DNA from 3 places in the Pseudomonas sp. GW822-FHT02E03 genome. Region 1 is predicted to be linked to each of the others. Evidence: predicted binding sites of a transcription regulator. Region 1 holds the regulator's gene; each other region holds the start of a gene.
What was found. The regulator sigma-54, encoded in region 1, starts transcription at its own class of promoters, with help from an activator protein. The targets are predictions, from matches to a motif close to ANTGGCATNNANNTTGCTNT.
Positions count from the first base shown of each region.

Region 2: a site for sigma-54 is predicted at 2,600-2,619, ahead of AC1RQB_RS21295 (CmpA/NrtA family ABC transporter substrate-binding protein). Genes of this name have one in related genera too.
Region 3: a site for sigma-54 is predicted at 1,339-1,358, ahead of AC1RQB_RS18660 (flagellar basal body rod protein FlgF). Genes of this name have one in related genera too.

Region 1 covers NZ_JBXAOA010000004.1:52,402-56,384, forward strand. The annotation lists gene lptA (lipopolysaccharide transport periplasmic protein LptA) at 1-204, shown strand, start outside; gene lptB (LPS export ABC transporter ATP-binding protein) at 204-929, shown strand; gene AC1RQB_RS04510 (RNA polymerase factor sigma-54) at 1,115-2,608, shown strand; gene hpf (ribosome hibernation-promoting factor, HPF/YfiA family) at 2,688-2,996, shown strand; gene ptsN (PTS IIA-like nitrogen regulatory protein PtsN) at 3,009-3,473, shown strand; gene rapZ (RNase adapter RapZ) at 3,476-3,983, shown strand, end outside.
Region 2 covers NZ_JBXAOA010000033.1:42,178-46,160, forward strand. The annotation lists gene AC1RQB_RS21285 (ABC transporter ATP-binding protein) at 1-246, opposite strand, end outside; gene ntrB (nitrate ABC transporter permease) at 311-1,162, opposite strand; gene AC1RQB_RS21295 (CmpA/NrtA family ABC transporter substrate-binding protein) at 1,178-2,464, opposite strand; gene AC1RQB_RS21300 (hypothetical protein) at 2,822-3,469, opposite strand; gene AC1RQB_RS21305 (methyl-accepting chemotaxis protein) at 3,466-3,983, opposite strand, start outside.
Region 3 covers NZ_JBXAOA010000024.1:83,571-87,553, forward strand. The annotation lists gene flgG (flagellar basal-body rod protein FlgG) at 1-498, opposite strand, end outside; gene AC1RQB_RS18660 (flagellar basal body rod protein FlgF) at 544-1,284, opposite strand; gene AC1RQB_RS18665 (monovalent cation/H+ antiporter subunit A) at 1,727-3,983, shown strand, end outside.

The sequences.
Region 1 (3,983 bases):
CAAAACCGCGTAGTGCTGATCGATCGCGCCAAGGTCATCGATAAGGACAACAACGTCACCCAAGGCGAAAAAATCGTCTACGACACGGTCAAAAAGCTTGCGAGCGCCGGTCGCGCCACGGGTAACAAGGTCACCGAGGCACGCCCTCGCATCGACATGGTGATCCAGCCGAAGAAGAAAACCGACGAGCAAAAGGCCCAGTAATGGCAACTCTGAAAGCTCAGCATCTGGCCAAGAGCTACAAGAGCCGTCAGGTCGTGCGCGACGTCAGCCTGTCCATCGACAGCGGTCAGATCGTCGGCCTGCTTGGCCCTAACGGCGCCGGTAAAACCACCTGTTTCTATATGATTGTCGGCCTGGTACAGGCCGATCAAGGCCGCGTACTGATCGATGACCTGGACGTCAGCCACCAGCCGATGCACGGTCGTGCGAAGGCGGGCATCGGCTATCTTCCGCAAGAAGCGTCGATCTTCCGCAAACTGTCGGTGGCCGACAACATCATGGCCATCCTCGAGACCCGCAAGGAGCTCGATCAGGCCGGTCGTCGCCAAGAGCTGGAAAGTCTGCTGCAGGAATTTCACATCCATCACATCCGCGACAATCTCGGCATGAGCCTGTCCGGTGGTGAACGCCGCCGTGTGGAAATCGCCCGGGCACTGGCTACCAACCCGAAATTCATCCTCCTCGACGAACCTTTCGCCGGCGTGGACCCGATTTCGGTGGGTGACATCAAGCAGATCATCCATCACCTCAAGGCTAAAGGCATTGGCGTGCTGATCACGGACCACAACGTTCGTGAGACCCTGGATATCTGCGAAACCGCCTACATCGTCAACGATGGCCAACTGATTGCTGAAGGTGACTCCGCCACCATCCTCGCCAATGAACTGGTCAAGGAAGTGTATCTGGGCCACGAGTTCCGCCTGTAAGCACCTGAGGTGCCCGGGTCGTCGAAGGGGCGCTCGTTTCAATAAAAAATCAATAACTTTTTATTGTTACAGCGCTCTAGGCAAACACTTCAGTTTCGGGCATATAATTTGCTTATGTTTGGCGCTTCGGCGCCCTGTAGTGGATGGCGCATGTGCGCCGGCGAATAAGGTGTTAAGCCCCTGCCATGAAACCATCGCTAGTCTTGAGAATGGGCCAGCAGCTGACGATGACACCGCAGCTGCAACAGGCCATCCGCCTGCTCCAATTGTCGACCCTGGACCTGCAACAGGAAATCCAGGAGGCTCTGGAGTCCAATCCGATGCTCGAACGCCAGGAAGAAGGCGACGACTTCGATAACGCCGACCCCTTGGCCGATAGCGCCGAACAGAAACCCAACGCCGACATTCAGGAACCCTCCTACCAGGAAACCGCCCCGACGGTGGATAACCTTGAGGAAGGCGACTGGAACGAGCGCATCCCCAACGAATTGCCCGTCGACACAGCCTGGGAGGATGTCTACCAGACCAGCGCCAGCAGCCTGCCTAGCAACGATGACGATGAGTGGGATTTCACCACCCGCACATCGGTCGGTGAAAGCCTGCAAAGCCATTTGCTCTGGCAACTGAACCTGGCACCGATGTCCGACACCGATCGCCTGATCGCCGTAACCCTGATCGACTGCATCAACAATCAGGGCTACCTGGACGAAACCCTCGAGGAAATCCTCGAAGCGTTCGACCCGGAACTGGACATCGAACTGGACGAAATCGAAGCCGTCCTGCACCGCATCCAGCAATTCGAACCCGCTGGCATCGGCGCCCGCAACCTCGGTGAATGCCTGCTACTGCAACTGCGCCAGTTGTCCGCCAAGACCCCTTGGCTGGCCGAAGCCAAGCGCCTGGTCACCGATTACATCGACCTGCTCGGCAGCCGCGATTACAGCCAGCTGATGCGCCGCATGAAGCTCAAGGAAGATGAGCTGCGCCAGGTCATCGAATTGGTCCAGAGCCTCAACCCACGCCCGGGTTCACAAATCGAGTCCACCGAAGCCGAATACGTCGTTCCCGACGTGATCGTGCGCAAGGACAACGAGCGCTGGCTGGTGGAGCTGAACCAGGAATCAGTGCCACGCCTGCGGGTCAATGCCCAATATGCCGGTTTCGTGCGCCGCGCCGATACCAGCGCTGACAACACCTTCATGCGTAATCAGCTGCAGGAGGCTCGCTGGTTCATCAAGAGCCTGCAAAGCCGCAATGAAACCCTGATGAAAGTCGCCACCCAGATCGTCGAGCATCAACGCGGCTTTCTCGAATACGGTGACGAAGCCATGAAGCCGTTGGTGCTGCATGACATTGCCGAAGCAGTCGGCATGCATGAATCGACGATTTCACGGGTAACCACGCAAAAATTCATGCATACCCCACGGGGCATCTATGAACTGAAATACTTTTTTTCCAGCCACGTCAGTACCTCTGAAGGCGGTGAATGCTCGTCCACGGCGATCCGCGCGATCATCAAAAAACTGGTTGCCGCGGAAAATCAGAAAAAGCCGTTGAGTGACAGCAAGATCGCTGGTTTACTGGAGGCACAAGGCATTCAGGTAGCCCGTCGCACCGTCGCCAAGTACCGCGAATCCCTGGGGATCGCGCCTTCCAGCGAACGGAAGCGGTTGATGTAGCCGCCGGGCTCGCCACAGCGTTCCAGTGGCAGGCATTTCTGCCTGCCGCTTTATGCACTGGCAACGAAGGAGAAGCTGTATGCAAGTCAACATCAGTGGACACCAACTGGAAGTGACCGAACCCCTGCGCACCTACATCGGCGAAAAACTCGACCGATTAGAGAGGCATTTCGACAAGATCACCAATGTGCAAGTCACGATGAACGTCGAAAAACTGCTGCAGAAGATCGAAGCCACGCTGCATATTCCCGGCGGAGAAGTGGTCGCCAATGCCGAGCATACGGACATGTATGCCGCCATCGACCTGCTGACCGACAAGCTGGATCGCCAACTTAAAAAGCATAAGGAAAAGACCCAGAGCCTCCTCCAGGGCGCGACCGGTCGTTAACACCCCCAATCCATGATCCGACTAGAAACCATCCTGACCCCCGGCCGTTCCCAAGTGAACGCGCCGGGTGGCAGTAAAAAGAAAGCCCTCGAGCAAATTGCCAACCTTATCCACCGCGAAGTACCGGATCTGGAAATGCAGGACGTCTTCGAGGCCTTGATTGCCCGTGAGAAACTCGGTTCTACCGGTTTCGGCAACGGCATCGCCATCCCCCACTGCCGGCTCAAAGGCTGCACCTCGCCAATCAGTGCGCTGCTGCACCTGGAAGCCCCTATCGATTTCGATGCCATCGACGGTGCCCCGGTTGACTTGCTGTTTGTGCTGCTGGTCCCGGAAGCCGCCACCGATGCACACCTGGAATTGCTGCGCCAGATTGCCAGCATGCTGGATCGCAAGGAAGTGCGTGAAAAACTGCGCAGCGCCCCGAGCAACGAAGCCTTGTATCAGGTTGTCCTGGACGAGCAGAACGGTCACTAATCATGCGCCTGATCATCGTCAGTGGCCGCTCCGGCTCAGGTAAAAGTACCGCCCTCGATGTGCTCGAGGACAACGGCTACTACTGCATCGACAACCTGCCTGCCGGCTTGCTGCCGGAGCTGGCCGAACGTGCGCTGATTCACACCGAACTGGCACAACCGCTGGTGGCCGTGTCCATCGATGCGCGCAACCTGCCGAGCCATCTGTCACGGTTCCCCGAATTGCTGGAAGAGGTCCGCAGCCGGCATATCCAGTGCGATGTGCTGTATCTGGACGCTGACGAAGAAACCTTGCTCAAGCGCTTTTCGGAAACTCGCCGTCGTCACCCGTTGAGCAGCGCCAATCGTTCGCTGGCGGAGGCGATAGAGGACGAAACCAATCTGCTGGGGCCTATCGCCGATTTGGCTGACCTCAAAGTCAATACCACCAATCTGAACCTGTATCAGCTACGCGATACCATCAAGCTGCGCCTGCTGAATCAGCCGGAGCCCGGCACTGCGTTCCTGGTGG
Region 2 (3,983 bases), on a different contig from region 1:
CACCACTGCGCGCTCAGGGCCGGGACCGTCGATCTCGCGACCGTTGCATATCAAGCCGCCGCCATTGGCTTCAAGCAGACCGGCGATCAGGTTCAGCACGGTGGATTTGCCACAGCCTGAATGGCCGATCAACGAGACGAACTCGCCACGAGCGATACTCAGGTTGACGTTGCTGAGGGCCTGGAAGCGGCCTTTTTTGGTGTCGAAGTGCTTGCTGACCTGGGTCAGCTCGACGAATTTAGTCATCTCGGTTCTCCTGCATCGGGTAGCGCCAGGTGCGGGCAACCCAAACACCCGCGCGGGCGTCGGTTCAGTTGGTGTAGTCGAAGCGTTTGGCGATCCACAACAGGCCCTGCTCGAGCAGCAGGCCGACCAGACCGACGATGATGATGGCGATGAGAATGTGCTCGACATTGAGGTTGTTCCATTCGTCCCACACCCAGAAGCCAAGACCGACACCGCCGGTGAGCATTTCTGCGGCGACGATCACCAGCCACGCCACGCCAATGGACAAGCGAATACCGGTCATCAGATGTGGCAGCACCGAAGGAAACAGGATGTGGGTGAACACCTTCCACTCGCTGAGCTTGAGCACCCGAGCGACGTTCAGATAGTCCTGCGGCACGCTGGCGACCCCCGCGGCGGTGTTGAGAATGATCGGCCAGATCGAGCTGATGAAAATCACCCAGATCGATGCCGGGCCGGCGGCCTTGAACACCAGCAGGCCGATCGGCAACCACGCCAGTGGCGAGACCGGACGTAGCAGGCTGATGATTGGCGCGAACATGCCGCCGAGGAAGGCGAAGCGGCCGATGGCGAAGCCCAGCGGAATACCGAGCAGGGCGGCGAGGCCGAAGCCGATGCCGACCCGGCCAAGAGAGGCCAGTACGTTCCAGCCGATGCCCATGTCGTTCGGACCGTTGTCGTAGAAGGGGGCGCTGAACAGTTCCAGGGCTGAATACCACGTAGCGAGCGGACCGGGCAGGCCCTCACTGCGTGCGGCTATAAACGCCCAGACGGCGAGAAACAGGGCGATACCCAATACTGGGGCAATGCCATCCCTGGCGCGTTGACGCAACCCGCTCAGGAGGGGAGAGCGACGCTCTGGCTGGGTACTCGCCGTAGTGGTGGGCGGCGCTGGCAACTTGAGGGGTGCGTTCATGGCGGGTTACTCCGGTCAGGCTTTGATGGTGAAGGAGTTGGCATAGGCGGCCGGATTGGAGCCGTCCCAGACCTTGCCGTCGATCAGGGTGCTACTGCGCAGCGGACTGCCCGGCACAGTCAGGCCAAGCTGGCTGGCGGCTTCGCCGTAGAGCTTTGTCTGATTGATAGACTTGGCCACACCGGCGTAGTCCACATCCTCCTTGAGCAGGCCCCAGCGACGGAACTGAGTGAGGAACCACATACCGTCCGACAGGTACGGATAGTTGACGCTGCCATCCTTGCAGAAGGACATCGCATGCTCGTCCGTCCATTGCTTACCTAACCCGTCGTCGTAGTGGCCGAGGAAGCGTTGTTCGATCACTTCGACGGGCGCATTCACGTAGGCCTTGCCGGCGATCAGTTGGGCGGTGCTTTTCTTGTTCTCTACGCTGGCCTCGATGAACCGGCTGGCGTCGAGCACCGCCATGGTCAGCGCCCGGGCGGTGTTGGGGTATTGCTCGACGAAGGCACGGGTGGTGCCAAGGATTTTCTCCGGGTGATCGGGCCAGAGTTTCTGGGTGGTAAGGGCGGTGAAGCCGATGTTGTCGGCGATCGCCCGGGCTCCCCAAGGCTCGCCGACACAGAAGCCGTCCATGTTACCCACGCGCATGTTGGCAACCATCTGTGGCGGTGGCACCACGATGGTCTTCACATCGGTCAGCGGGTTGATGCCGAGGCTGGCAAGCCAGTAATTGAGCCACATGGCATGGGTGCCGGTGGGGAACGTCTGGGCGAAGGTCAGTGGCGTGCCACCTTGCTTGACCTTGGCGGCCAGTTGCTCGCCATTGGTCACGCCCGCTTGCTGCAGCTGGTTGGAGAGAGTGATCGCCTGGCCGTTCTGGTTCAGTCCCATGAGCATGGCCATATCTTTCTGCGGCCCGCCGATGCCCAGTTGCACGCCATAGATCAGGCCGTAGAGCACATGGGCAGCATCCAGTTCGCCGTTGAGCAGTTTGTCGCGCACGCCGGCCCAGGACGCCTCTTTACTCGGCGTGATGGTGAGGCCGTATTTTTCGCCGAAACCCTGGGTTGCCGCCACTACGACTGACGCGCAGTCGGTGAGGGGAATGAAACCGACCTTCAGCGCAGCTTTCTCCGGCGCGTCGCTGCCGGCAGCCCAGACCGCGCTGCGCAGAAAGCCCGGCACGACGACATCGAGGGCGGCGATCCCGGCGACGGTGCCGGCCGTCACCAGGGATTGCTTCAGGAAGGTGCGCCGGCCGGGGTGTACCGGATGTTGCGAGTCACGCTCATCAGTCATAACCACATCCTTTTTTTAGGGGCAAAAAAAAACGGCGCGCGCCAGGCACCCTCGATAGAGGGACCTGACGGACGCCGTTGTCCGGAAAGTGCAGCACGCCGCCATTGGCGTGCCGCATGAGTCTGTTAGTCAGTAGTAGCAAAGGGCTTGCCAAGTTTATGTCCGAGTTTTTTTATGCAAAAAAAATCAATTGGTACAAAGGCTTGAAGTGGTTTTGTGATGTTTTCTAAAAAGATATCGAAGGGGGCGTAGAGCCGGGGGAGAGCGAAGCACTGATCGCTTTTTGGGCAGCTTGGGTGCGAGGTGAACTAAAACAGCTCTCCTGCGCACCGTTGCGTAGTCGAATGGAGGTAAGCCTTAGCCCAGATCCCGGCGGATGGCGTCGAGGCGTTCGTCGAGCAATGGGGTGAGCAGGGCGTAGCACTGCGCCGGGGAGATGGACACTGTCGTTGTACCGATCAGGCCGCGTTGCAGTCGTTCCAGAGCGTTGTGCAGCGAGCGGGGGGCATGCCTGAGCAAGCGCTCGTGCAGGTACTGTAATTGAACAAGCATTTGCAGTGGGCAACTCTGATGGGCGGCGGCGCGCACCGACAGGCCGCGCAGCCGCCCCAGGTCTTCCAGCTCCCAACAGCGCTCGGCGATGCTCGGAGGCTGCAGATTAAGCGCGCAGCGCCGCAGTTCGAGGTTCTGGATGGCGCCGAGCAGGTCTTGCAGCAACCGGCAATGGCCCTCGAAATCCGCTGGCTCGCGACGTAACGTGTTCCAGGCCTGGCACTGTGCGCTATACGGCCATTCTTTCCAGCGTTGGTCGAGCGAATGACCCAGTGCCTGGCAACGCTGTTGTGCCTCGCGGGTGGTCTGCCCGCCGAGACCGCGATGCTGCTGCAGGCCTTGCAACAGGTCGAGACCCAGCAAAAGCATCTGTCTGAGTCCCGCGTCGTTTTGTGGCAGACGGGGTCGTCGGGATTGCCCACCATCGAGTGCGGCGGCGAATTGTAGGTTCATGGGCGGTTTCCGACGGTGAGCTGGTTGAGATAATGGGTCAGGTCGTGCAGCGCATGGGTCCGCGTACGCTGCTCTTGCACCGCGGCATTGACCTGTTGCAACTGTTCGCTGAGGGCATGATTGGCATGCTGGTGTTCGCTGAGCGCCTGTTGCATGGCGCCGAGGTGTTGCAGATTGATCTGACTATGTTGAGCCAGGTCGTCGAGGTTGGCGGCGAGTTGCTCGCTCTGTTGGCTACCGGCTGCCAGCAGGTCGCGGTGTTCCTTGACCTCGCCATCCACTTGGCGCACGGCCATGGCGATCGCGGTCGCGGCTGTGGTGATTTCATGGGTAGCCCGGTCCGTGGCTTGGGCCAGGCTGCGGACCTCATCGGCGACCACTGCGAAACCGCGACCGTGCTCGCCGGCACGGGCCGCTTCGATGGAGGCATTGAGTGCCAACAACTGGGTCTGTTTGGCCAGTGCCTGAATGCTGTTGACGGTGCTTTCTACTGCGCTAGTGCGCTGCAGCAATG
Region 3 (3,983 bases), on a different contig from region 1:
GGCCGGGTTGCCGGCGACGGTGATGGACACGGTGCCGTCACGACCGACGGTGAAGGTCTGGGCGTCGTTCGGAATGACAATGGCCGGTTCCAGGGCGAAACCGCTGGCGTTGACGATCTGGCCGTTGGAATCCAGGTGGAACGTACCGTCACGGGTGTAGGACGTGGTGCCGTCCGGCTGCAGGATCTGGAAGAAGCCGCGACCGTCGATGGCCATGTCCAACGGTTGCTCGGTGGTTTGCAGGCTGCCGGCGGTGAAGTTTTTCTGGGTGCCGACGATGCGCACACCGGTACCCACTTGCAGACCCGACGGCAATTCGCTGTCCTGGGTCGACTGGGCGCCTGGCTGGCGTTTGATCTGATACAGCAAGTCCTGGAACTCGGCGCGGTCACGTTTGAAACCCGTGGTCGATACGTTCGCCAGGTTGTTGGAAATGGTGGTGAGGTTGGTGTCCTGGGCGGACAGACCTGTTTTGGCAACCCATAGAGCCGGAAGCATTCGATTCTCCTCGTGCGCCTGTTTTACGGCGCGACGTTCTGATAATTAGCTGATCTGCAAGACCCGAGCCATGGCCTGGTCATCGTCTTTGGCGGTGTTCATCATCTTGATGTGCAGCTCGAACTGCTTGGCCAGCGCCAGCACCGAAGTCATTTCTTCCACGGCATTGACGTTGCTCGACTCAAGGAACCCGGACACCAGTTTGACGTTGGCATCGGCCTGCGCCGGCTTGCCGTCCTTGGTGTGGATCGAACCGTCCAGGCCTTTGGTCATGTTCTTGAAGTCCGGGTTGACCAGTTTGATGCGGTCGACTTCGGCCATCACCCGTGGACCTTCACCCATCGCACGGATGCTGATGGTGCCGTCTTCACCGACTTCGATTTGCTGCTCGGGCGGCACGGCAATCGGCCCGCCATTGCCTACCACCGGCATACCGTTACCGGCACGCAGCACGCCCAGGGCGTCAACGTTCAAGCTGCCGGTGCGCACGTAGCTTTCACCGCCATCGGGGTTCTGCACGGCGATCCAGCCGTTGCCCTGCACCGCGACATCGAGGTCGCGACCGGTTTGCACCAGCGCACCCGGGGAGAAGTCGGTGGCCGGACGTTCGCTCATGGCAAACGCACGCGCCGGAAAGCTGTCACCAAACACCGGCATCGAACGAGCCTGTTCCAGGTCCTTCTGAAAACCGTTGGTAGAGATGTTCGCCAGGTTGTTGGCATGAGCCTTCTGCGCCAGTGCATTCTGGCTGGCGCCGGTCATTGCCACATAAAGGTACTTGTCCACACTCTTTCCTCTGCATGCCGGACGTTTGCCGCCCACCGCTGTACTGCTGAGCCATAAGCAATTTGCAGACCAACTTTTTTCTGGCGGCGCAGGGCCCGGCAAACAAAGGACTTGAGGGATTCAGAGGGGATCGGGGGAATGTGCCGAAGACGAAAAACCGGCGGTGTTATGCCGCTTCGCGGCAATCCTCAGTTTCCGTCACCTGATCGTTCCCACGCTCTGCGTGGGAATGCAGCCCGGGACGCTCCGCGTCCCAAGAGCGGACGCAGAGCGTCCATTGAGGCATTCCCACGCGGGAGCGTGGGAACGATCGATAGCGATCTGAAACAATGATAAACACGAATTTGCCGTTTACTTTGTAGGATTCTGCGACAGCTTGGCGTTTGGTGATCGGGGAGCTGGCACGTATGATGCTTCACAAACTTCCGCAGATTAGAAGCCTATGTCTCTGATAGTTCTACTGCTTCTGCCTTTTATCGGCAGTTGTCTGGCAGCCGTGCTGCCGCACAACGCGCGTAATACCGAATCGCTGTTGGCTGGCCTGGTTGCCCTGATCGGCACCGTCCAGGTTGCGCTCTTGTACCCGCAAATCGCCGATGGCGGCGTGATCCGCGAAGAGTTCTTCTGGCTGCCCAGCCTGGGCCTGAACTTCGTTCTGCGTATGGATGGTTTCGCCTGGCTGTTCTCGATGCTGGTGCTGGGCATCGGCACGCTGGTTTCGCTATACGCCCGCTACTACATGTCGCCGGACGATCCGGTGCCGCGTTTCTTCGCGTTTTTCCTGGCGTTCATGGGCGCCATGCTGGGGTTGGTGATCTCCGGCAACCTGATCCAGATCGTGTTTTTTTGGGAACTGACCAGCCTCTTTTCATTCCTGTTGATCGGCTATTGGCACCACCGCGCCGATGCGCGACGTGGCGCCTACATGGCATTGATGGTCACCGGTGCGGGCGGTTTGTGTTTGCTGGCGGGTGTCATGCTGCTCGGCCATGTGGTCGGCAGCTATGACCTGGACAAGGTCCTGGCCGCCGGCGAGCTGATTCGCGCACATGCCCTCTACCCTATTCTGCTTCCCCTGATCCTGATCGGCGCCTTGAGCAAAAGTGCCCAATTCCCCTTCCACTTCTGGCTGCCCCACGCCATGGCGGCGCCGACACCGGTTTCGGCGTATCTGCACTCGGCGACCATGGTCAAGGCCGGGGTCTTCCTGCTCGCACGCCTGTGGCCGTCGCTGTCCGGCAGTGAAGAATGGTTCTACATTGTCGGCGGGGCCGGGGCCTGTACGTTGTTGCTCGGCGCTTACTGCGCGATGTTTCAGAACGACCTCAAGGGCCTGCTGGCCTACTCGACCATCAGCCACCTGGGCCTGATCACTTTGCTGCTGGGCCTGAACAGTCCGCTGGCCGCCGTGGCCGCGGTGTTCCACATTCTCAACCACGCCACGTTCAAGGCCTCGCTGTTCATGGCCGCCGGAATCATCGACCACGAAAGCGGCACCCGGGATATTCGCAAACTCAGCGGCCTGATCAAACTGATCCCGTTCACCGCCACCCTGGCCATGGTCGCCAGTGCCTCCATGGCCGGCGTGCCGCTGCTCAACGGCTTCCTGTCCAAAGAGATGTTCTTCGCCGAAACCGTGTTTATCAACGCGACGGCCTGGATCGAGATGACCCTGCCGATCGTCGCGACCATCGCCGGGACGTTCAGCGTGGCTTACTCCCTGCGCTTCACCGTTGATGTGTTTTTCGGCCCGAGCGCCACCGACCTGCCGCACACCCCGCACGAGCCGCCACGCTGGATGCGCGCGCCGGTGGAATTGCTGGTGTTTACCTGTCTGGTGGTGGGGATCTTCCCCGCTCAAGTGATCGGCCCGTTGCTCGCGGCGGCGGCATTGCCGGTGGTGGGCGGTACGCTGCCCGAGTACAGCCTGGCGATCTGGCACGGCTGGAACGCGCCGATGATCATGAGCCTGATCGCCATGTCCTGCGGCATCATCCTCTATCTGCTGTTGCGCAATCAGCTCAAGCGCGGGCGTTTCTCGCACCCGCCGGTGATCAGCCACTTCAATGGCAAGCGCCTGTTCGAGCGCAGCCTGGTGATCATGATGCGCCTGGCCCGTCGCCTGGAGCGGCGGGTCAGCACCCGGCGCCTGCAAACCCAACTGTTTCTGGTGGTGCTCGCCGCGGTGCTGGCCGGGTTGATCCCGATGCTGCACAGCAGCCTGAGCTGGGGCGACCGACCGAAGATTCCGGGCTCGATCGTGTTCGTGATCCTCTGGCTGCTGGCGATTGCCTGTGCCCTTGGCGCAGCGTGGCAAGCCAAGTATCACCGGCTCGCGGCCCTGACCATGGTCAGCGTCTGCGGCCTGATGACCTGCGTGACCTTCGTCTGGTTCTCGGCGCCGGATTTGGCCCTGACGCAACTGGTGGTCGAAGTGGTGACCACAGTGCTGATCCTGCTGGGCCTGCGCTGGTTGCCGCGACGGATCGAAGAGGTGTCGCCGTTGCCGAGCAGTCTGCGCAAGGCACGCATCCGCCGTATCCGCGACTTGCTGCTGTCGATCGCGGTCGGTGGCGGCATGGCGTTGCTGTCCTACGCAATGCTGACCCGCCAGACGCCCAACGACATTTCCTCGTTCTACCTCAGTCGCGCCCTGCCCGAAGGCGGCGGCAGCAACGTGGTCAACGTGATGCTGGTGG